DNA from 3 places in the Sporosarcina sp. P18a genome. Region 1 is predicted to be linked to each of the others. Evidence: riboswitches for the same ligand, from Rfam matches in the RefSeq annotation. Region 1 holds a riboswitch; each other region holds the start of a gene.
The links. Region 1 has a riboswitch for thiamine pyrophosphate ahead of CSV75_RS12175 (thiamine phosphate synthase). Riboswitches for the same ligand answer to the same signal wherever they lie in the genome.

Region 1 (7,901 bases):
TTTGCGGTAGGCACAGTCTTCCTCCTGTTGGCCGGTGTACTGTTAGGCAAAGTGTTCCTAGCATCCGGCATGCTCATTCATGAAGTAAGTGTACTTTTGGTTATATTGAACGCCATTCGATTAATACGCTATACTAGTGACAAACCAGCCAATCGAACTATAAGCGAGGTGAAAGTGAATGAGTCAACAGCCCCACAATAATACGACGAATCAAAATATGTGTGTATCGCTCGTACCGCTGTTCAATCATTTGGAAACTGAACAGATGAAACACGTAGTAGGACTCGCGCGAAACACTTCGCATCCACGTGGAAAAATTATTTACAATGAAGGCGACTGCTCCGAAGGTTTATATATTTTGCATAAAGGACGAATCAAAGTATATCGCCTTTCAGAAAACGGCAAAGAGCAACTCGTACGAATTTTAGAACCGGGAGATTTCACAGGTGAGTTGTCATTATTCAATGCCAAACCTCATGACGCCTACGCAGAAACACTTGAACCCGTGGAATTATGTATTATTCAACGGGATCAAATGCAACAACTTCTACAAAAACATCCTGCGATCTCATTAAAGATGTTAGAGGAGTTCTCCTCTCGCCTCGCCCGAACAGAACAACGGGCAGCGCGGATCGGTATGGAAGCAGCAGAAACGCGCATCGCACTGTATCTAGCCGACTTATCAGAAGAACAACAACAATTGACAGTCGAATTACCGATGAGTCGCAAAGATCTCGCCTCCCACCTCGGGACGACACCTGAAACGATTAGTCGAAAACTTAGCGCATTCGAGGAGTCGGGCTGGATTCGCCAGTCCAGCATGAAAACGGTGGATATTCTCGATTTGGATGCTTTATTACTATTATGAAAGAAACTCTTTTCATTCCACTACGTACATGATACGCTAGTTCTGAAAACCAAATATTTTGACCATTAGGGGAATCCTTCACAAGGACTGAGAAAAGAGTGTGGCTCTGAAACCCTTATTACCTGAACAGATTAGTATCTGCGGAGGGAAGTGGCGAGTCGTTCCGTATATATTTCTGTCGACACATCCACCACTTTCCGATTCGGGAAGTGGTTTTTTCTATTGGAGGGGAATGAATGAAGTTACTTGGCGTGACCGATGACTGTCTTTCGGTTGATGAACTGACTCTACACTTGCAGCAGACAGCGCCGTTTCTAGATGCTATTATTTTGCGTGAAAAGTCCAAGACAGACGAACAACTGACAGACTTGATTACGCGTCTTGCGAATAGTGGATTCCCACTCGACAAGCTCATTGTACATGCCAGACCTAACATAGCGATCGAGCTGAACCTTACGAAAGTGCAGCTGACTGGCTATGGCATGTCTTTACGGGATGCACATCGGAAATTTCCCGAGCTACAATTTGGTTGCTCGATTCATTCAATGGAAGAAGCAAAGGAAGCTACGACGGAAGGCGCGGATTGGCTCTTGTACGGGCATGTTTTCGAGACGAAATCAAAGCCTGGCCTACCAGCGCGCGGCACGGAAGAATTGTTTTCTATTGCAACGTGTAGTTCGATTCCCGTGTATGCAATCGGCGGAATTCAGCCGCAACACTTGCCTGATTTACAACGAAACGGCGTAGCAGGCGTGGCTGTATTATCCCCTATGCGTTCACTAAAAGTCTTACAAAGTTATAGAATAGGAGGCGCATCTAATGAAGAAAATGATTGATTTGAACGGAAAAACCTATTCGGTCGTTCCGGAAGTAGGAACAATCCAACAGTTACTTGAGCATTTGGGACTGGGTAATCGGATTTTGATTGTGGAGAAAAATAAAGAGATTTTGCAAAAAGATCACTATGACGCACCGATTATGGATCGAGACCAAATTGAAATCATACATTTTGTAGGAGGCGGATGAAGATGTTAAAAATTGCAGATAAAGAATTCTCTTCACGGTTATTACTAGGCACAGGGAAATATCCTTCATTTGAAATACAAAAGCAGGCAGTTGCAGTATCAGAAGCAGAAATCCTCACGTTCGCAGTACGACGCATGGATATTTTCGAAGCGTCGCAGCCCAATTTTCTAGAGCAATTGGATTTAACTCGCTATACATTACTTCCAAATACTGCAGGTGCAAGTACAGCAGAAGAAGCCGTACATATCGCACGTCTTGCAAAGGCATCAGGACTTTGTGACATGGTGAAAGTGGAAATTATCGGATGCAGCCGTTCATTGCTTCCAGATCCTGTAGAGACATTACGCGCTACTGAAATGCTGCTAGAGGAAGGCTTTATTGTATTGCCTTATACGTCAGACGATGTAGTGCTCGCAAGAAGACTATGCGAATTAGGCGTTCATGCCATCATGCCGGGCGCTTCGCCAATCGGTTCAGGCAGAGGCATTCTGAACCCGCTGAATCTGTCATTGATCATTGAGCAATCTAATGTCCCCGTCATCATTGACGCCGGCGTCGGCTCTCCAAAAGACGCGGCATTCGCGATGGAACTCGGAGCAGACGGTGTATTGCTCAATACGGCAGTATCGGAAGCAGCAAATCCTGTCATGATGGCAGAAGCAATGAAACTCGCGATTGAAGCAGGACGTCTCGGTTATAAGGCAGGACGTATGCCAGTCCGCGATTACGGCGTAGCAAGCAGTCCAACTGAAGGGCTTGTGACGAATTGACCGGAAAATATTCTCGGCAAGAGCTATTTGCACCTATCGGACCAGTTGGACAACACCGTATCCGCGAGGCAAAAGTTTTCGTCTTAGGAGCGGGTGCACTCGGTTCTTCCGGAGCGGAAATGCTTGTCCGTGCAGGGGTCGGCGAACTAACGATTGTTGATCGTGATATTTTGGAGTGGACCAATCTTCATAGACAGCAATTATATACAGAGCAAGATGTCATCGATCAATTGCCGAAAGCGATCGCTGCGGAAAGCCGATTGCGCGCGATCAATAGCGATGTGAAAATCCGTGGAATAGTAGCGGATGTGACAACTGAAAATGTTCTCGACCTATTCGAGGGACATCAATTCATTCTCGACGGCACAGATAATATCGAAACACGATTACTAGCAAATGACGCAGCGTTACAACTCGGCATCCCTTTCTTCATGGGTGCTTGCGTCGGTAGCTACGGGCTGACGTTTCCTATTGGCGTAAAAGAAGGGTCCCCCTGTCTGCATTGTCTCCTCGAAGCGTTACCGCCACAATCATTGACATGCGATACAGTCGGCGTCATCTCACCAATCGTCGTTACAACGGCTGCCCGTCAAACCGCCGAATTGCTGAAGTGTATAACGGGTGCGCAGATGGAACCGCGCCTGGAATCCGTCGATCTATGGACAGGCGAACGTGCTGCAATGGACGTGCACAGTATGAAGAAATCTAGTTGTCCGAGTTGCTCAGACACTCCAACCTATCCTTACCTATCTGCCAATGAAGTCATTCGGACTGCCGTACTGTGCGGGCGCGACACCGTGCAACTGACCTGGCCGAAGCACCGACAAGTGGAACTACTACCATTTGCCGAATCCATTCGCGGTATTGTTTCTAATTTAAAACAAAACCCATATTTGGTTTCCTGTGAATACAACGCTCATCGACTCGTGTTATTCCGTGATGGGCGGATGTTGGTTCATGGAACGAAGGATATCATGGTAGCCCGGAAGATTGTCGCCGGTTTATTGGGATGATGCTTGTGCTTAGAGCGCTTAGCGCAATTTTATGAGCATAACCAATAAATCCTCCAATAAAAAACGCTTCAGAAAGCCGTAAAACAGCTTTCCGAAGCGTTTATTTCATTATTTATTCAACCCTCGCTCATTCCGTCGAATCCAATGCCATCTCAGCCGAACTCTCCAACTTCAACACACCATCCGTCATCTTGTACACCTTATCCACGTATTGAATCAACCGTATATCATGTGTTACAACGATGGTCGCCGTTTGATTCGACTTCGTTTCATTACGCAACAACTCCATCACCTCAAATGCCCGATCCGAATCGAGTGAAGCGGTAGGCTCATCCGCCAAAAGAATCGCTGGCTTGCTGAACAATGCTTTCGCAATCGCCACACGTTGTCGCTCACCGCCCGATAAATCAGATGGATAATTCTTATGCAACTTGGTAATACCTAAATCTTCATATAACTTACGTTGCTCATCTTTGGTCATATTGTCTTTCTTCACTTTATTTAGCAATTCAAGCTGCTGATCAACAGTTAGGAACGGCACAAGGTTGGAAGCTTGCAATATAAACCCGATTTCCTGCAAACGGATTTTTGAACGTTGCTTTTCATTTAGCTGCGATAATTCTTTACCGTTAATGATGACTTCGCCTTCGCTTGGTGTTTGCAGAGCGCCAGCCACCGTCAGGAACGTACTTTTACCTGAACCTGACGGACCGATAACCGCGACCAATTCTCCACGTTCAACTAAGAAATTGGTTTCCTTCATCGCTTCAACGAGCGTATTGCCTTCACCGAACGTCTTTTTCGCATTTCGTAGTTCCAGTACCATCGTTTACCCTCCTATCGCTTCGAGCGGGTCAATTCGGATAATCGTCCAAACTGAAATGACTGCTCCGAGAATTGCCACTACTATTAAGACCAACCCATAAATTATCATGGTAGGTATATCAAACATGATAGGAACTGCATTTGGCAGGAAGCTTCCCGCAAGCAACGTCAGTCCAAATTGCTAGGACTACCCCGATCAACGCGAGAATGAATGTCTGTGCGATAACGGATCTTGCCAAATAGGCGCTGGAAATTCCCTGCGCTTTCATCAGACCGAACATGCTGATTTTCTGTACAGTCAATACGTATAAGAAAATGGCAACGATTGCCGCTGAAATGACAAACAGGAAGTAAATCATATACGTTAACGTTAAATTCTGCTCCGTATAACCCGGCAGACTCTCGATAAATGTTTCCGTTTCAATGATTTCCGTATTGTCTGGCAATGAAAGTGTATCCCAGTCTTTGTCTTTGATGACAATTGCATTAACCAAGTCTTTATTCATTGTATAGGCGTCACCATATTTAATTTTCTGCATATCATTTAACTTCATATAGAGAATAGGCGATGCATTAAAACGAGCTTTTTCCGTGAAGCCGACAATCGTCAGTTTCGTGTCAGATGAAGATAACTCGAGCGTATCCCCTATTTTAAAGCCTTCATCTTTCAGCACATCCGATGCCACGACACCGTTTTGAACGTAAAATGTCGGGTCCCCTTCACTAACTTCAGGCTTGATGAACTCTTCTCTATCTATACCGAAGAGCATGACATTTTGCTTGGTGTCACCATTGTTTGCGATGGCGCCCATTTGGCTAACAACAGCCGTTTCTTTCGCATCCAGTTCATCGGCTATTTTCTTATCAAGTGCCGACTCATACAAACTCTTATCAGATTCCTCTGTCAGAAGGACTGCATCGACTTTCCACGAGTCGATCGCTTCTCTGTTCATGCTGGCTAATCCATTTGCCAGTCCGGATAGGAAGAACACGAGGAATGACACCAATAGTAAAATCGATGTGATGAGTAAAAATCGTAATTTATTCTTTTTGATTTCGCTCCACGCTAAAAACATTCATTCTCACTTCCTTTTATAGGACATTTATCGCTTCTTCCAACTCATAAGAAGTGGATACGACTTCCTTCGATACGCCGCCAATTGATGTAATGACGCTTTGCAAATTTTTCATATGGTCTGAAAAATGCTGGATATCGTCTATGGTCAAATGAACCGTCTCAGTTATGTTCTGGAATGTCTCTCTAGTTGTTTCCGTTTCTTTCATGCCCATATCGGCATACTTCGTGACAGTATCTATCGCATCATGAACAGCTCGCGTCTTCGCCTTCGACTGCGCGACGAGTTGTGCAATATTATCTGTCGACCGTTTCGTTTGATCCGCTAGGTTTCGGACTTCATCCGCAACAACCGCGAAACCTTTTCCGTGAACACCCGCACGTGCCGCTTCAATTGCAGAGTTCAGTGCCAAAAGATTGGTCTGATCTGCAATATTTTTCACTAGTTGAACGACTTCTTCAATTTGAATGGATGCGCGGTTTAATTCTTCAATCAATGCCGCCATGCCTTTCGTTTCCTTGACAATTGTCTCCGAAGTGACCACCATCTGTGACATCTGTTCAATTCCAGACTGTGCTTGATGGACTGACGTTTCGGAACGGACAATACTCTCCTGAATTTTTCCTTCGAGTGTAGTAGATTGCTCGATTAAATCATTGACTACCGCATATGTGGACTCGGACTTCTCTTCAATCTCAAGCGCAATACTTCCAATTTGTTGCTTGACGCTATCTTTTACTTCTTGCTGATTTGCATGAATTGCATCATTCGTACTCTTCTCGAACGCCTCAAGAACCAATTGCTTTTCGAAATTCAAAATCTTACTTAACGCTACGATCATTTCACGTTCTTCTGCACGGTCCAATTCTAAATCAAATAATATATCGAGCATCGTTGCATGCAAGTTTTGAAAAGCCGCGATATACCATTTAGGTTCCAAGCCTATGCGCAAATGAGCACCCGCTACTTTACTGCGATTGAGTAAATAGGCTTCATCAACCACACCGTCGAATAATCCCGCGAGATGTACAGCTAGCGTCTTACGTAAATAATCGGTCGTAGTGTACGTTTCAATCATCTGAGACAATTTAGGAACTGCCGTGACACTAGAATAAAAGGCTTCTACAATTTCATCAATCCGGTCATTCATTGGATCTTTTAACGCGCGTAAAAGTTGTAAATCCCGTTCTCTTAATTGAATAGCATCTAACTGCAATTGAATTTCTTTGGTAGGAACTTGCAATTTGACAGGGGTAGTGGAAATAGAGCGGACTAATGATTGGGCCTTGTGTTTTTTAGTGATCCACATATTGAAATTCTCCTTTATCTTTAACTGACACGAACAAACTTTCGCTTTCCAAACTGTTCATACTTTGTACAATCTTAATGTAAGTTGATTATACAGTAGTCTGTCTATACATACTAGAATAATTGACCGGAATAGACCTATTTTATATTTTTTGATTTCCTGCTAATCAAAACCCCTACGAAGAAACCATATACAGCGTGTCCGACGAGCCAACAGGACAAAGAAATGATATTTGTGACACTTGGCGTACGATCAGAAAATGAAGTCGTCGGATACAGTAATAACCCGATAATACTATTCACTAGAAAAGGGAACAATACCGCATGATGACGAATGAAACCACTACTCTTGTCATACAGAATCACCAGTATGATACAAAGAATAACTGAAACAATCAGATGGAAAAACACTTCAATTACTTCTGGAAATACATATTCTTTTACGATGGGTATGTAATCCACATTCAATAACAAAGTATAGACCTTGTGACCTGTAATCGACTGTATGATTTTGAAGAAAATAGCGAGAAAAACACCCGTTATGATACCAATCCATGTACCTTGTACTATATATGTCGTTTTCATTAAGACACCTTCCTACCATGTAAAAATAGCAGGTTTGACTTACATTGTCAAATCTATGTATAATGTTAAACATATAGAACTGGGCGATGTATGATCGCAAATTATAGTAAAATGAAAGGTTGATTATTTTGAAGCCGTCATCTGAAACCCCTACGTATACAATTAAACAAGTTGCGGAGCAAACAGGTTTGTCGAGGCAAGTCTTGAGGAAGTGGGAAGAACGCTATGATATCGTGATTCCACAGCGACTAGATAATGGCTATCGGGTATATCACGATGAAGATATTCGGTTATTTTTGCTGATGAAACGTTATGCAGAGGATGGTTTTGCGCTCTTACAAGCAGCCGAGATGGCGAAATCCCAGAAAAACTCCATTTTCCCATCGAATCCCGAAAATACCTATATAGAAGATATATTGAGCGACTTATT
Region 2 (7,901 bases), on a different contig from region 1:
CCATGGCTGAAAAATTAGTTACAGCGATGGAAAAAGCCACTGGTTTCAAAAGAATTTTAGATTATAACGATCCCAATACACCACTTGGCCTCTTTACGAGGTGGCAGCTTTACCAGACCCCCTATGGTCAACGAGAAAGTGCGGATACGGCTTTTCTTTCATCGGATGTTATGACTGAAAATGGTGAAGGAGTAAATGGAAGAAGATTATTAGTATCTTATAATTCAACGGTTCAGCGTGTGATTTTTGATAATGAAAGGCGGGCAATAGGTGTTGAATTTCTTAAGGAAGGAAAATGTTATTACGCATATGCTCGTAAAAAAGTCATTGTGTCGGCAGGAATAAATAGCCCTCAACTATTACTGCTTTCTGGAATCGGACCGTCGGATTCACTCAATAAAGCCGGTATTCCCGTCGTTCATCATAACGCGAATGTGGGAAAGAACATGACTACCCATCCAGTTAACACTACCACCTTTACAACGAATCCGAATGACAAAGCACTCCCAGATGCTGATCCCTTTGCGCTGTATACAGGTGGAGCCTTCTTACCAGATCCAACACCCGGTGCTGACCCCAACCGTCGTGGTGTGCAGCTAATTGGCCAAATCGGCACTGGCGGAATGTTAAGCATCGTCATTATTTTATTGGAACCAAAGAGCCGAGGATCTGTTAGAATCCAAAATGGAGATCCTTTAAAGATTGCACTTGCCGATGCTGACTTTTTGAATAAACGCTCCGACCTAGAAACTATAAAAAATATTTACAGAGTATACATTAAAAATATTGCAAAAGAACTATCAAATATAGATTCGCACTATCAACTCGTTACACCTACACTGGAAACCATTCATGACGATAACAAACTGGAATTGTTCATTCACGAAAACTTGGGTCCAACACATCATATACAAGGCACGCTACGAATGGCACCGAATGAAGAAAATGGTGTAGTGAATGCTACTGGTGAAGTATACGGTGTAAAGGATTTGATTGTTGCAGATGATTCCATTGCACCGTTTGTTTCGGATGGCAATACGTCGGCGCCAGCTTTCTTCATTGGCGGAAACATTGCTGAACACTTAGTGAGACAAGATCGTATGAACTACGGTGAAATACCATGACAAATTAAAAGAGCGCATGAGGCCGTCAAACGTGATGTATATATTTCATTAAGGAGTGCCTGTGTGAAAACAAACATGAGTGTTAAACCATTCATAGTTGTTTTCAAAACAGGTGCTTTTTTAATCACTTCAAATAGTATATAATTAGATAAATATCTAATTAGACAAACGACTAAATATCTCAAGCGAAAGGAGAGACTCAATTTGAATGAAGTTTTTAAAGCCCTAAATGATGAAACAAGAAGACAAATACTAACGCTACTCAGTGAAAAAGGTTCTTTAACTGCCAGTGAAATACATGAAGAATTCGAGATGAGTAAGCCGAGCATTTCAAACCATTTAAACATCTTGCGTAATGCGGGTCTTGTCAGTTCTGAGAAAAAAGGTCAATATATTTACTACACTCTCCACACAACGGTTCTGCAAGATTTGCTCGTATGGATGATAAAATTGAATAAATAAATATGTTGTGAGAAATTACTTTCCCTTGAACTAATGAATACATAGCTATGTACTAAAGTTATGAGCTATAGATAGAAGATAGAGAAGCGTGAGTAAGGTATTGAGACTAGAGTGATGTTACTTTCATTCTCTATATACTACAAGGACAAACAAAATTAAATTTTGTTTGTTATTCTGTTTTATGCTATATCGATTGTTTAAGGAAAAATAAAAAGTGCACTTGAGCCAGTAAAGAATGTGGATGTTCAACCATTCATATTTATTGCAGACACAAGTGCTTTTTTTCAAACAGAAAAGAATGTTTAATTAACTTTCAGTAAGGGAATTTACAAGGATAAGATGAGCGGTATACATGTCCGATGAAATCATGTTTCCACCACTAGAAGAGTGTACTATTAAAAAGGAGTAAGATAAAAATGGATCAATTAAATGTACAAACGATGCGATTGAATGATCGAACGAGCCTTCCTTCAATTGGTTTTGGAACCGTAAAAGTAAAAGGTGCGCAAGGTGTCGTCAGTACACTAACAGCAATCGAAGCGGGATACAGACTGATTGACACATCAACGAATTATAATAATGAAGGAATGGTAGGGGAAGCGATTCGGCGTTCATCTGTACCTAGAGAAGAATTGATAATAAGTTCCAAACTTCCTGGTGCTTCACATGATTACGAACGAGCAATTCTTATGATTCAAGAGTCATTGTATCGTATCGGAATCGATTACTTTGATAAATACTTGATTCATTGGCCGCTTCCAAAACAAGATCGATACGTAGAAGCATGGCAAGCGTTAGTCGATGCGCAGAAATTTGGACTGATTAAGACGATAGGTGTATCTAATTTTTTACCAGAGCATCTGGAGCGGATCATTGAAGAAACAGGTGTAACACCGGCTACCAATCAAATTGAACGCCATCCGTATTTTACTAACAACGAACTAGTGGAATACAATAAAAGTCGCGGTATTGTAACGGAGGCATGGAGTCCTTTAGGGCGCAAATTAAACGACGTGTTAGAGAATGAAACAATTGTATCCATCGCTAAAAAATACAATAAAGAACCCGCGCAGATTATTATTCGTTGGAACTTACAGAATGAAGTCTTAACCGTCGTGAAATCATCTTCTTATGATCATCAAAAAGCAAACCTTGATGTATTCGATTTTGAATTAACCGAAGAAGACATTAGACAAATTGATTCCTTGGATAAAGGTGAAGCGGGAAGAGTAGAAGGACAGCATCCGAACGAATATGAAGAGTTTGATTAAATATTAATAAGTTTAATAATCCGGATACCTTCAATCGTATAATCAGCGTACCAGACTTTGAATTTCTAATGAAATTAATATAAATCCCCATCAAAAAAATGACCCACCTCGATCCACATTATAAAGTGGCGAGGTGGGTTTTGTTGTTTTTATTGCACCAACAATTTTTCTAGGAAACACAAAGAACACAATGGCCCTTTTTGAATGGCAGAACATCTATTAATAATGAACACTCTCTATTTTCAAGCATTTCAAGCATTTCCTATAGGTGAAGGTTTCGGTATATTCGTGTATACATTGTGCTTGCAAGAGTGCCAACTGTTCTTCTAATTGATGAAGATTTCGACGTTTTACAGTAATCTGATGAATTAACTGTTCAGTTGTCATCACTCAATTCACTCCTCATTAAAGATAGATTTCAGCACCGGATTTTTTGAATTCTTCAGCTTTCTCTTTCATGCCACTTTCCATTGCAAGCTTCTCTTCTAAACTATTTTCATCCGCATATTTTCTAATGTCGTGCGAAATACGCATACTGCAAAACTTCGGCCCGCACATTGAACAGAAGTGGGCGACCTTTGCCCCTTCAGCCGGCAATGTTTCATCATGGTATTCCATCGCGCGTTCAGGATCCAGACTTAAATTAAATTGATCTCTCCAACGGAATTCGAAACGGGCTTTTGACAATGCATCGTCACGTTTGTATGCGTCGGGATGACCTTTTGCTAAATCAGCTGCATGTGCTGCAATTTTATACGTGATGACGCCTTCACGCACATCTTCTTTATTCGGGAGACCGAGATGCTCTTTAGGCGTTACATAGCATAACATCGCGGTCCCGAACCAACCGATCATAGCCGCACCAATAGCAGAAGTGATATGGTCATAGGCAGGAGCAATATCTGTCGTCAAAGGACCGAGTGTATAGAAAGGGGCTTCTTGACAAATCTCCATTTGCTTGTCCATGTTTTCCTTGATTAAATGCATAGGCACATGTCCAGGACCTTCTACCATGACTTGCACATCATGGGACCAAGCAATTTTCGTTAGTTCTCCAAGTGTTGCAAGTTCAGCGAATTGCGCCTCGTCATTGGCATCCGCGATAGATCCTGGACGTAATCCGTCTCCTAATGAAAAAGCAATATCGTATTGTTTCATGATTTCACATATATCTTCAAAGTGTGTGTAGAGGAAACTTTCTGTATGATGCAACATACACCACTGGGCCATAATAGAACCACCTCGTGAGACAATGCCAGTCACACGATTAATCGTCATGGGAATATAACGAAGTAGAACACCTGCATGGATTGTAAAGTAACTGACACCTTGCTCGGCCTGCTCAATCAAAGTGTCACGGAATACTTCCCATGAGAGATCCTCCACTTTGCCGTTTACTTTTTCCAACGCTTGATATAACGGAACCGTTCCCACTGGGACAGGCGAGTTGCGGATAATCCATTCGCGTGTTGTATGGATATTCTTTCCCGTTGATAAATCCATGATATTATCTGCACCCCAACGTGTAGCCCAGGTCATCTTTTCCACTTCTTCAGCAATGGATGAAGAGACAGCAGAATTACCAATATTCGCATTAATTTTCACATGGAATTTACTGCCGATAATCATCGGTTCCGCTTCAGGGTGGTTAATATTCGACGGGATAATGGCTCGGCCCCTTGCGACTTCATCCCGTACAAGTTCTGGCGTTATATTTTCACGAATAGCAATGAACTCCATCTCAGGTGTAATGATTCCTTTGCGTGCATAATGCATTTGTGTAACATTCATGCCACTTTTTGCTCGTAATGGTTTGCGTTTCAACAATGGAAATTCTGCATCATTTTGCATTTGTTCCATTGAACGATACCCGTTATCCCGCGGCTTTACTTGTCTGCCTTCATATTCTTCCACGTCATTTCGTTCTACTATCCAGTTCTTCTTGATGTTCGGCAGTCCTTTTTTAATATCAACTGTATAACCAGTTTCCGTATATTTACCGCTTGTATCGTAGACACGAAAAGGTTCATTCGGTATTTCGCCTTGATCAGTTACAGTGGGTGATAGCTCAATTTCGCGCATCGGTACAAGTATGTCTGGACGACTTCCTTGTACGTAAACCTTTCGACTTGCTGGAAAGCATTCATGGATATAGATTTCTTCTTTCTTCTCTTGCATTTTGTCATCGTCTCCTTTTGAGGTTTGACCATGACTCGATTCAAGTAAAGGGAATCGGCAACAAAAAAGACCAGTTCCGTAGATAGGACCTGGTCTTCAAAACGCAAAAATACGCGTCGCTGATAAAATGAAAACTTCCCTACGCTGGTACGAGCCAGATCAGGTCCAAAGAGTCCGGAATGCGTGTACTATCATTCCATCTCAGTCCAATAACGTTGGACACCCCTAGTTATAGTATTAAATTGTGTGAACAGGAATAGTCTACCATATAATTAGCTGTTTTTAAAGAGTTAGTATACTTTTGATTTCCATAACTCAAAAAAGTAGATTCTAATGAGAAATGAATATCTTTGTATGACTTGAAGGATGCATTAGCAGTGATGACGTGAGATAATCAAAAGTGATAAACAAAGAAGGAAAGATCGTTGTAGTGGAGCTGACGTCGTATAAAATATTAGCGATTGAGAACAATGAAACCTATGGGTATATAAAATCAAATTCCTATGGTGTTATGGGTCATTGTGAATGTAACAAGTCGCATCATATGTGCAGTAATTGGACAAAATATTTTATCGACTAGAAATTTCATTCCCTTGGAGGAGGTAATCAATAAATGTCCTATATTTTATTAATAATTGGATTTATATTATTAATAAAAGGAGCCGATTATTTCGTAGATGGCTCTTCAAATATTGCAAGGCTACTGCAAATTCCCCCTATTTTGATCGGGCTAACCATTGTAGCGCTCGGAACTAGCTCACCAGAAGCGACGGTCAGTATTATTGCAGCGATGGGTGGAAATGCAGACGTCGCAGTGGGGAACGTAGTGGGAAGTAATATTTTCAACATCACCATCGTGGTCGGAATAGCAGCATTCCTGTTTCCATTGAAAGTACAGAGCGAAACCATTCGGAAAGAAATTCCGTTCACTTTACTGGCAGGTATTGTCATGTTGGTGTTGATGAGTGATATGGCACTGCAAGGCTTCAGTAGCAATGTGCTCACGCGCAGTGATGGAATGATTTTCTTGCTATTCCTCTCGATCTTTATGTACTATGTGATTGAACTTGGGCTTCGAAGCCGTCAAAATTCCACGCTTACACAAGCTACTGAGAATGTGAAGTGGGGGAAGAATATCTTCATTACGCTAGTCGGGCTGGCGGCGATTATTTTCGGAGGGGATTTGGTCGTCGATCATGCTACGAAGATTGCTTATTCTCTTGGCATGAGTGAAACATTGGTCGGTCTTACGATCATCGCCATCGGTACCTCTCTACCTGAATTGGTTACGTCGATTTCAGCGGCTTTGAAAAAAGAAAGTGAAATCGCTTTGGGGAACATCGTCGGGAGCAATATTTTTAACATCCTGTTTGTTCTCGGGGCTTCCTCTGTCATTACGCCGATCGCAGTGAACGATAAAGTATTTATTGACGTTGTCATTATGCTAGTATTGACCTTAGTATTGTTACTGTTTGCAAGAACTGGTTTCAAAATTGGTAAGCGTGAAGGTCTGATGTTAGCTGTAGCATACGTCGTGTATCTTGTGTATGTTATTTTGCGTAATTGAGTAATAATTTGCTGATGGTCTGCTTCTTTATATGAAAGAAGCGCTTGATTTCATAAAGAAAAGGCAATTTTCCATTCGTGGAAAGTTGCCTTTTCTGACTTTATGGCATGGTGTGATTAGAGGGGTCCGTGTTATCTCCACTTATACCCGATCCCCCAAACCGTCACCAAAATCTCTTCAATAGGAAAATTGGATTTCCACAATTTATCCCGTAGATTTCGAATATGAGAATCGACTGTCCGAACTTCTGTATACGTGTCATATTCCCAAGCTACTTGAAGCAAGTCTTCCCGTGTGAACGTCCGATTTGGCCGGTTCATCATCGCTTCTATGATATAGAATTCCTTTAACGTAAGTCGAACTTCATGCGTGTCATATAGGATGGAATAGGACTCCAAGTCAAGAGTAAATGGGCCTTCCTGAATAGCCTTTGGTTGATTTTCACCCTCTGTACGCCGTAATGCCACACGCACTCTTGCTGTGAGTTCGCGTTCGTCAAATGGTTTCGTAATATAATCATCCGCACCTTGGTCGAGTCCTTTCACAATATCTGATTTGTCGGATCGAGCAGCACGAGATGTACATCCTCCATCCAAGTGAATAACTGCGGTTTCAAACGGATTCACTAGCCACAAATGCCGTCACACAATCTTCGGATAATGTTCGATCTTTTCATAGCATCTCATTAATCACCAAGTTAATTATTAGAAGATTTGAAATTTTGTGTTGACAATGAATTTATTTAGAAGTATGATATGACCATATAGAAACATTGTTTTCTATATAAAACAGGGGACTTCTTTGAATAAGCGTTTTCGTCAAGAGGTCTAAAAATAGGGAGGAAGAAAACATGGAGTTCACAACAGTAGAGGATTTTGAAAAGAAATATATTGCGAGATTGGGAGATAGAAAGTTGGACTGGAACGTTTTAAAGTTCCAAGAAGAATTAGATCCGAGATATCGCCGTGCACAAATGCGCTATATTGGACGTGGTGCAACAGCAAACAAAGATTCAAATGTAATTGAAGCAAACAACTTCACATTAAGCACGATGGTTTTACCAGCTGGTTCAATTGGTCCATTGCACTTACACTCAGACGTAGAAGAAGTGTTCTTCATTTTGGAAGGTGAAATGACGGTCCTTTTAGAGTATGAAGGAAAAGAGTATGAGATAAAAATGAATAAGCGCGACTGTGTCAGCGTACCACCTGGCATTCAGCGTGGTATCCGCAACGATGGAAAAGAAGATGCGATGATGCTTGTTATGCTAGGTGCGGCAAAACCACAACTACCGACTTA
Region 3 (7,901 bases), on a different contig from region 1:
ACATAAGGCTCGCATGACATACGCCTCACCAGTCACAAACGACCCAATTGGACTTTCTTACTTACAACCGAAAACCAAAATGGATTTGCAGAAACGAAGAGTTATGACAGAAGAATGGGCAAGACTTTCCTGTGGCTTACTTGGTAGAAGCCCAGATTACCTCAATACGGTGATCATGAGCTTTGCCTCTTCTTCCCCTCACTTGCTCGGCAAAGAAAACTGTTTTCCAGAACATATTCAAGCGCTTTATGAACGAGCACGAGAAGAAGATCTATCTTTTACTCATACCTTTATTACACCGCAGGTCAACCGATCGCAGAATGCCTTTAATACGTCAGATGAACCGATCTCTGCGAAGATTGTAGGCAAGACATCTGCAGGGCTCATCATTAAAGGAGCAAAGCTACTAGCCACACAGGGCGGCGTGACGGATGAAGTGTTGGTGTTCAGCACGCCTTCATTTCTTGGGGATCCTGATGAAGCTTTCGCCTTTTCCATTCCTTCCAGTACAGAAGGTTTACGTTTTCTTTGCAGGGAATCATTTGTAGGTGGGAATTCTACGTTTAATTACCCACTGAGTTCACGGTTTGAAGAGATGGATGCTATAGTTGTTTTCGATAATGTTCTCGTCCCATGGAAGCGTGTATTCTTTCATCACAATAAGGAAGTAGCTTCAGAATTTTTCTCAATGAGTTCATTTCATCCATTTGCTACCCATCAAGTCATTACGAGACAGATCGTCAAGACGGAGTTCATGTTAAATTTGGCAGAGCAACTCGTCCAAACGATTAATATAGCGGAATATCTCCACATTCAAGAGAAATTGTCTGAAATAATTATAGGGCTCGAAACGATGAAAGCCTTGCGAGATAAATCCGAAGCCGATGCATTACCCGATCAATGGGGTTATATGTGTCCAAGTGCGATACCACTTCAAATAGCTAGCAATATTTTCCCCAAAGTCTATCCGCGTTTTAGTGAAATCATTCAGCTAATTGGAGCGAGTGGAATGGTTGCGCTACCTACCGATAAGGATTTCCATTCGGCTATTCAACCTGATCTCACAAAGTACCTACAAGGTGCTACGAAAACCGCGTTAGAACGTGTACAACTATTTCGATTGGCTTGGGATTTGACGATGAGTTCGTTCGGCACAAGACAAACGCAATATGAACGGTATTTCTTCGGTGATCCAGTTCGCTTATCAGGTCATCTATACCGATCCTATCCAAAAGACGCAGGACAAGAAATGATACACCGGTTACTCTCAGATTAAATGAAAAGTCAGTAATTTGCCGAAATTATGTCAGCTCATCGTATTTGCCAGATGCTACACTTTGTATATGGAGTTGATGATTATGGTGCTATCTGTAAATAGAATTAAGCTATTTCAAGAAGCAGTCCGGTTTATTCACAGTTGTTATGACGAACTAGGACTTTCTCAAGAAGAACAAATCAAGCGCGTGAAGGAAATTGAAGAAGAGATTATCCAAACGGGAACGTACACCCATACAGAATCCGAACTGATACAAGGCGCGAAAATGGCTTGGCGAAACAGTAATCACTGTATCGGCCGATTGTTGTGGGAAACATTGGAGGTATTTGACGAACGACAAGTCACTACTGCTGAAGTAGCATTTGAAAAATTGAAGCATCACGTGGATTATGCAACGAATGATGGAGATATTCGCTCAACGATTACAGTCTTCGCTCCGCGAGCGCAAGATAAAGACCCCCTAAGGATCTGGAATCATCAATTAGTTCGTTATGCTGGATACAAGGAAGGTCCCACAATCATTGGTGACTCTACATCCATTGAAATGACTAAGTTATGTGAAAGCCTTGGTTGGCAAGGAGCCAAAACACCTTTTGATGTATTACCGCTTGTCATTCAAGAGTATGGGAAATTTCCGCGGCTTTTTGAATTGCCAAAGTCGTCAGTAAAAGAGGTACCTATCAGTCATCCCGAAATCAAAGGAATTTCTGAGTTGCACACAAAATGGTATGCTGTTCCGATCATTTCCAATATGCGTCTTGATATCGGTGGAATTGAATATCCCATGGCACCATTTAACGGCTGGTATATGGGTACGGAAATTGGAGCGCGTAATCTTGCAGATGCGGATCGTTATAATCTTTTGCCGTCTGTCGCCAAACTGATGGGGCTCAACACAAAATCCAATCGATCTCTTTGGATAGACAAAGCACTTGTAGAGTTGAATATAGCCGTTCTACATTCCTATCAGCAAGAAGGCGTCACACTTGTTGATCATCATACCGCAGCTAAACAATTCAAATCGTTCGAAAAGAAAGAGCAAAGTGCAGGAAGAAAAGTGACAGGTAACTGGGTATGGCTCATTCCACCACTATCACCCGCCGCTACCCATGTCTATCACAAACGGTTTGCCAATGACATTATAACTCCCAATTTCTTTTATCAAAAAGATCCCGAATAAACCAACGCCCCTGCACCATGTTATATGGTCTAGGGGCATTGGCTTATTGAACAGGTATTTCTTGAAAGTTAATGCGAATAAATTGACCCGTTTCAGCTGAATATGTGACAGTCACTATCACACCGAATTCTCGTTCTTCCTCTTTTAACCAAAGCTGAAACTTTTCCACACTCGTCACGTTCTTTGAGTCGGTTGCGATATGCAAATAATCCTTGATTTCTGCACGAGGATATTTGAGCATCGTTTGCTTGATCGCAAGCCTCGACCACTTAGCGTATGCCGGTACTTCTACCTTACTAAGAGTGGCAACCGGCGCCTCGCTAGTGCCCGTCGCGCTTGTCATTATCATCCCAAGCGCAAAGATTATTTTCGCAAAGATAGCACGCACCTCCTTTTGGAATAGCATGCGCTGTTTATATCCATTCAATTCTAATTAATAACATTCAACTTAAATAGTCGCACGTTTTTTTTATATTAATTTGTAATCATCTGTCCTTCATGCATACCGGGCCACATTTGCTTCGTGTAGGCCATGTCCCAGAACATATACTCATATCGAGTCGTATTAAGGAAGATCTCCTCTAACCTCACTAATTCTGATTCAGGCTTGCCTCCTGCAGTTTCATCCATTAATTCTAAGCACCAAGTAGCCAACTCGCCAAAGTCTTCCGATGAATACATGCGAATCCAGTCACCATACAATGGATGTTCCAGCGCACCAGGCAATTCCGAAAGCTCTTTGCCAATCTCCCAGTAGCTCCACGCACACGGCAATAATGCAGCGACAACTTCCGCTAGAGAGCCGTTTTGACTTACATGTAGCATATAGTGCGTGTACGCTAGAACAATTGGAGACGGCTGAGCATTCTCGAGCTCTTCCTCGGTAATGCCAAAGCGTGCTGCATATTGACGGTGAAGTTCCATTTCAGTGTGTAGTGTACCGTTAAGCAATGCAGCAAATTTACCCATCGTCTCTACATCCGTAGCCTTCATCGTGCCCACAGCAAACACTTTCGCGTAGTCAATTAAATACAAATAGTCTTGCACCATATAAAAACGAAACTTCTCCTGATCCAACAGACCATTTCCAATCTCCTGTACAAACGGGTGACTATGATTCTGTCTCCAAATCGGTAATGTCTTCTCTAATAAACGTTCTGTAAACTTCATGTATACTCTCCCCTTTTTCGTAATAAATGAAAAAGCCACTTCTTGACTAGAAGTGGCGGAGAGACATCACAGAGCACAGAAATAAGCTAAGTAACATCTGCACCACTTCCTTACGCCGGTATGAACCGGATCAAGTTAAAGGGTTAAAGCATATGCTTCTCTCAGCTCCACAGAGCACCCCTAGCGGTAACAACTATTTCATTTGTATATTCTATTGTAGACTTACTTTATCAGAAAGGTCAAACGAATTGAGATTACACGTAGCCTACATACAACACAGCAATTGGCAGCAGACCTTAAATTGGTCTTACTCAATCGAATACGTTTATTCCACAAACTTCACGCAGTGTCAGTTTGTTATTCTAGATGTTCTTTTAGCTTTTTCTCAACATCTTCTTCTATTTTTTTTACGCGCTCTTCTTCTAGTTTACGTCGTGGTTTAGGATGATACCATTCAATTTTCCCATTAATGAATGTACCTTTAAATTCTTCGCCTTGAATCTTCAATTTAAATGACTGAAGTGGTCGAGTTTGACTTCCGCTATTCGATTGTTCGATCTCAATATTATCCGCTTCATTTCGAATCCCTTGCTCGGATAAAAGTTCCAAAACTTTATCCTCTATAGCAATTACTTCCTCTTCGCCAACATCATGTTTGGGATGTGGATTAAGCCATTGAATTTTACCGTCATGATAGTCACCTTTATAATTACGACCTTCTAAGATGAGCTTAAACTGAATTCGCTCGTACTGCCTGTCTTCAAAAACTTTTTCTGCTTCAAAGTCATCTACCACAGGGAACACCTCCAAAAATAGTATAAAGCCTCTTTTTATAAAATGGCTCATCTTACGTTATCCATAACTACTAATTCAAGCCTTCTAGCCTGAAGTTTAATTACCCATCATTCCTGCTCACGTATAAATCCTTTAAAAAAATTTAAACTCTAATATAACTTAGCAATAGGTTGTTGTCAAATCCATTAATATTCTACTATGCTTTATATCATTCGAATATACGGTCCAAACACCGTAAATCGTAGCGAACTTACTCCCCGTACACTCTATTACATCTTCACTCACTACCAGGCAGAAGATCAACTTCACACATGTGTCACAACTTTATTGCAGCCTTTAATAATTACCGTGAGTGTTGAACCAATACACGCAAAGACTGCTATACATTCTATTGACTTGACGGACATGGTTAATCCTATGAAGGACACACCACGTATGTATAATAATACCCCATTTTTTGTGTTTCAATCATTTGAACAGTGACATAGTTGTTTGAACAAACTACATAATATATTCGGAATAACTTAGCTCTCTTTATTACTTTCCGTACATATTAATTTCTGCAGTACTAGCATAACGGACAGAAAATGCCCAACAACTCATTGAATTGTCGGGCCATTTCTAGTACTTCCTTAAAAAACTTGGTTTCGTTTGATTCCATTCTTCGCTAATTACGTGGTGGCAGACTGAAATAATTCGCTCTATGACTTGTGTATAGTTTGCCAAGATGCGTATAGTGAAGCCAGGAACGGCAAGCTTAGACAATCCGAATGCAAATTCTCCAGCCTCTTGTTGAAGAGTTTCATATAATCGATCCAATAGAGCATCATTCGTTTTTTCTCCAACGACAATTAAGGAACCCAAATGTGTGTATCCTTCCATAAAGCCTAACTCATTCATATTTTGTGACGCTGGATGAAGTTTTATATGGTCAAAGACAACAAGTTGACCTCCCATATAAATCTCGGTTTTCAAACGGAGCATGTCATAGCTGAATTTTTCTCCTTCCGGCGACCAGCCCGGAGTCAATATTTCGGCATACAGCAAAGTTGCTCCTTTTTCCATGTATATACTATTTTTCTGATAGCAACTGGCATCTTTGTATGCAATAAGCGCATCCGGTAAGTACTCTAGATAACTATCTTTTTTCATACGAATGACTGTCTCTTGATATACTTGCTCGGTCGGTGTTCTATATACTTTCGTCGCTGACTGGGTCGTCAACGTCAGCATCGCTCGTTCACCAAGGGTGACTTTCATTTGATACCGATCCCCATCTAAATAGCCACCGCCAGGATTCAATAAATAATAGCATGGATAACTATTCTTATTAAAATAGACAGGACGCATCACTTTAAATGCACCTTGAAAGTAAACACTTTTCGCCACGGAGCGTCCTTGTCGATTTTCCATGACGAGGTCAAGAACACCTGTCCATTCAGACATCTTGTCCTAGTCCTTTTAACAAAGCGTGTTTTCTGATCCATTCAACCACTTCATCTAGTCCTTGATCATCTTTTAAATTGGTGAAAAAGAAAGGTTTATTTCCTCTAAATACTTTTGTGTCGGACTCCATTACTTCAAGACTCGCCCCGACATATGGCGCTAAATCTGTTTTGTTAATAATAAACAAATCAGATTTAATCATTCCTTGTCCACCTTTGCGCGGGATTTTTTCACCTTGCGCTACGTCAATTATATATATAGAAAAGTCTACGAGTTCTGGACTGAACGTAGCCGCTAGGTTATCACCGCCACTCTCTACAAAAATCAACTCGAGGTCGGAATGTTTTTCTTTCAATTCATTAATCGCAGCGAAATTCATCGAAGCATCTTCACGAATTGCCGTATGTGGACAGCCTCCTGTTTCCACACCGACAATACGGTCTTCCGGAAGAATACCGTTCGCAACTAAGAATTTGGCATCTTCTTTCGTATATATATCATTGGTAATAACCGCCATACTCACTTCGCCATCTAATGCGCGTGTAATTTTTTCAACGAGCATGGTTTTTCCCGCACCAACTGGTCCGCCGACACCTATTTTAATTGGTCCCATTCTAAGCACATCCTTATTATCAATTTCATTACATTCATTACGAACTAAAAATACGTATCCCGACACGTTCATGTTGCATTTGTGAAAGCTCGAGGCCTGGCGATACAACGCCAAACTCTTCTTCGTCTAATTCCATTATTTTGTCTGTCGTTTGCTGAAGTTGTTGTTGAAAAGTGTAAATGATTTTCTGTCCAGCAGTTTGTCCAAGCGGGATTGCCCGTACAGCATTTTGCACAAGACTAACAACCGTCGAGTATAAGTAATATAAAACCGTTGTATTCTTTTCTACTTGAAGATGATGTCCGATCATCGTAAAAACAATGGCTGGATGGCCAAAAGCTTGTTTATCACGAATTTTTTGGGCGTAAGTAGTTAACACAGGTATTTTGTAAATGGCTTCTGCAATGTTTAACATCCTATCACCCATACGCTGTGTACCATCACGTGATTCGCGAGCAAGATTCTGTACAGTCAATATGCGGTCCAATTCCCAAACCTTATCCAGGTCATCGATATCCAGTGCATCATAAGTGAGTCTTACAGCTAAGCCGTCTGCATAAGCAAGCTGTTCATGCACATAGACATGTAACCATTCAGAAAATGTGTTAGCATCGGTAACCTTGTTTTTTTGAATATAGGTTTCTAATCCGAATGATTGACTAAAAGAGCCGATGGGAAAACTAGAATCGCATAGCTGTAACAAGGATAATGCATGATTAGTCATGGCTATGCCCAATATGACGGAAAGCCTTTGCAACTTTTCGTTCTTCTCTCTTAAATGGAATATCCATTTCCTGTAGCAAATCCTCAACTAAATAATCATATTGCACAAGCATATCCTCTTCTTCAAATTGCGCAGGCAAATGACGATTTCCAAGTTGATGGGCAATCGTTCCCATTTCAAGCATTGTCCGCGGGCTAATAACAAGTAAATCATCAGAAAGGACATCAACCAAAATAATATTCTTATCATCCATAAACAGAATGTCTCCCGCTTCCAAATCACGCGGGTTTCTTAATCGAATTCCAATTTCACGTCCATGATCGGTTTCTACGCGTTGAATTCTCTTCATTAAATGTGCGCTTTCTAAGTACACTTTCTCTTTATGACGGCTTTCATACTCACTTGGATCTAAATCCCTGATATTCATCACGATTTCTTCTACAATCATTTTCTTCACCTCAGAATAGGAAATAGCGTTGCCCCATTGGCACCTCGTCAACTGGGTCACATGTTATAAGCTTTCCATCGATTTTCACTTCGTACGTTTGTGGATCTACATCAATATGTGGTGTAGCTGTATTTAATTTCATATCTTTTTTCGTAAGACTCCGTATGTTACGGACAGGCAGTACTACTTTTTCAAGTCCAAGCTTCTCTTTTATTCCTTGATCATATGCGATCTGTGAAACAAATGTAA

Region 2: another riboswitch for thiamine pyrophosphate. It lies ahead of thiC (phosphomethylpyrimidine synthase ThiC); the one in region 1 lies ahead of CSV75_RS12175 (thiamine phosphate synthase).
Region 3: another riboswitch for thiamine pyrophosphate. It lies ahead of tenA (thiaminase II); the one in region 1 lies ahead of CSV75_RS12175 (thiamine phosphate synthase).

Annotation. Positions count from the first base shown of each region.
Region 1 covers NZ_PDYQ01000004.1:112,044-119,944, reverse strand. Annotated here, with positions in the region: gene CSV75_RS12185 (heavy metal translocating P-type ATPase) at 1-201, shown strand, start outside; gene CSV75_RS12180 (Crp/Fnr family transcriptional regulator) at 179-868, shown strand; TPP riboswitch at 926-1,034, shown strand; gene CSV75_RS12175 (thiamine phosphate synthase) at 1,105-1,704, shown strand; gene thiS (sulfur carrier protein ThiS) at 1,697-1,894, shown strand; gene CSV75_RS12165 (thiazole synthase) at 1,891-2,664, shown strand; gene CSV75_RS12160 (ThiF family adenylyltransferase) at 2,661-3,677, shown strand; gene CSV75_RS12155 (ABC transporter ATP-binding protein) at 3,805-4,503, opposite strand; partial or broken gene CSV75_RS12150 (ABC transporter permease) at 4,507-5,578, opposite strand; gene CSV75_RS12145 (globin-coupled sensor protein) at 5,595-6,887, opposite strand; gene CSV75_RS12140 (hypothetical protein) at 7,025-7,471, opposite strand; gene CSV75_RS12135 (MerR family transcriptional regulator) at 7,600-7,901, shown strand, end outside.
Region 2 covers NZ_PDYQ01000001.1:596,769-604,669, forward strand. Annotated here, with positions in the region: gene CSV75_RS03010 (GMC family oxidoreductase) at 1-1,124, shown strand, start outside; gene CSV75_RS03015 (autorepressor SdpR family transcription factor) at 1,329-1,586, shown strand; gene CSV75_RS03020 (aldo/keto reductase) at 2,003-2,857, shown strand; gene thiC (phosphomethylpyrimidine synthase ThiC) at 3,263-5,035, opposite strand; TPP riboswitch at 5,155-5,272, opposite strand; gene CSV75_RS03030 (calcium/sodium antiporter) at 5,649-6,602, shown strand; gene CSV75_RS03035 (response regulator transcription factor) at 6,734-7,228, opposite strand; gene CSV75_RS03040 (cupin domain-containing protein) at 7,453-7,901, shown strand, end outside.
Region 3 covers NZ_PDYQ01000003.1:94,831-102,731, forward strand. Annotated here, with positions in the region: gene hpaB (4-hydroxyphenylacetate 3-monooxygenase, oxygenase component) at 1-1,276, shown strand, start outside; gene CSV75_RS10080 (nitric oxide synthase oxygenase) at 1,359-2,456, shown strand; gene CSV75_RS10085 (DUF3889 domain-containing protein) at 2,500-2,862, opposite strand; gene tenA (thiaminase II) at 2,931-3,626, opposite strand; TPP riboswitch at 3,717-3,818, opposite strand; gene CSV75_RS10095 (YheE family protein) at 3,984-4,421, opposite strand; gene CSV75_RS10100 (urease accessory protein UreD) at 5,043-5,867, opposite strand; gene ureG (urease accessory protein UreG) at 5,860-6,480, opposite strand; gene CSV75_RS10110 (urease accessory protein UreF) at 6,518-7,204, opposite strand; gene ureE (urease accessory protein UreE) at 7,197-7,652, opposite strand; gene ureC (urease subunit alpha) at 7,663-7,901, opposite strand, start outside.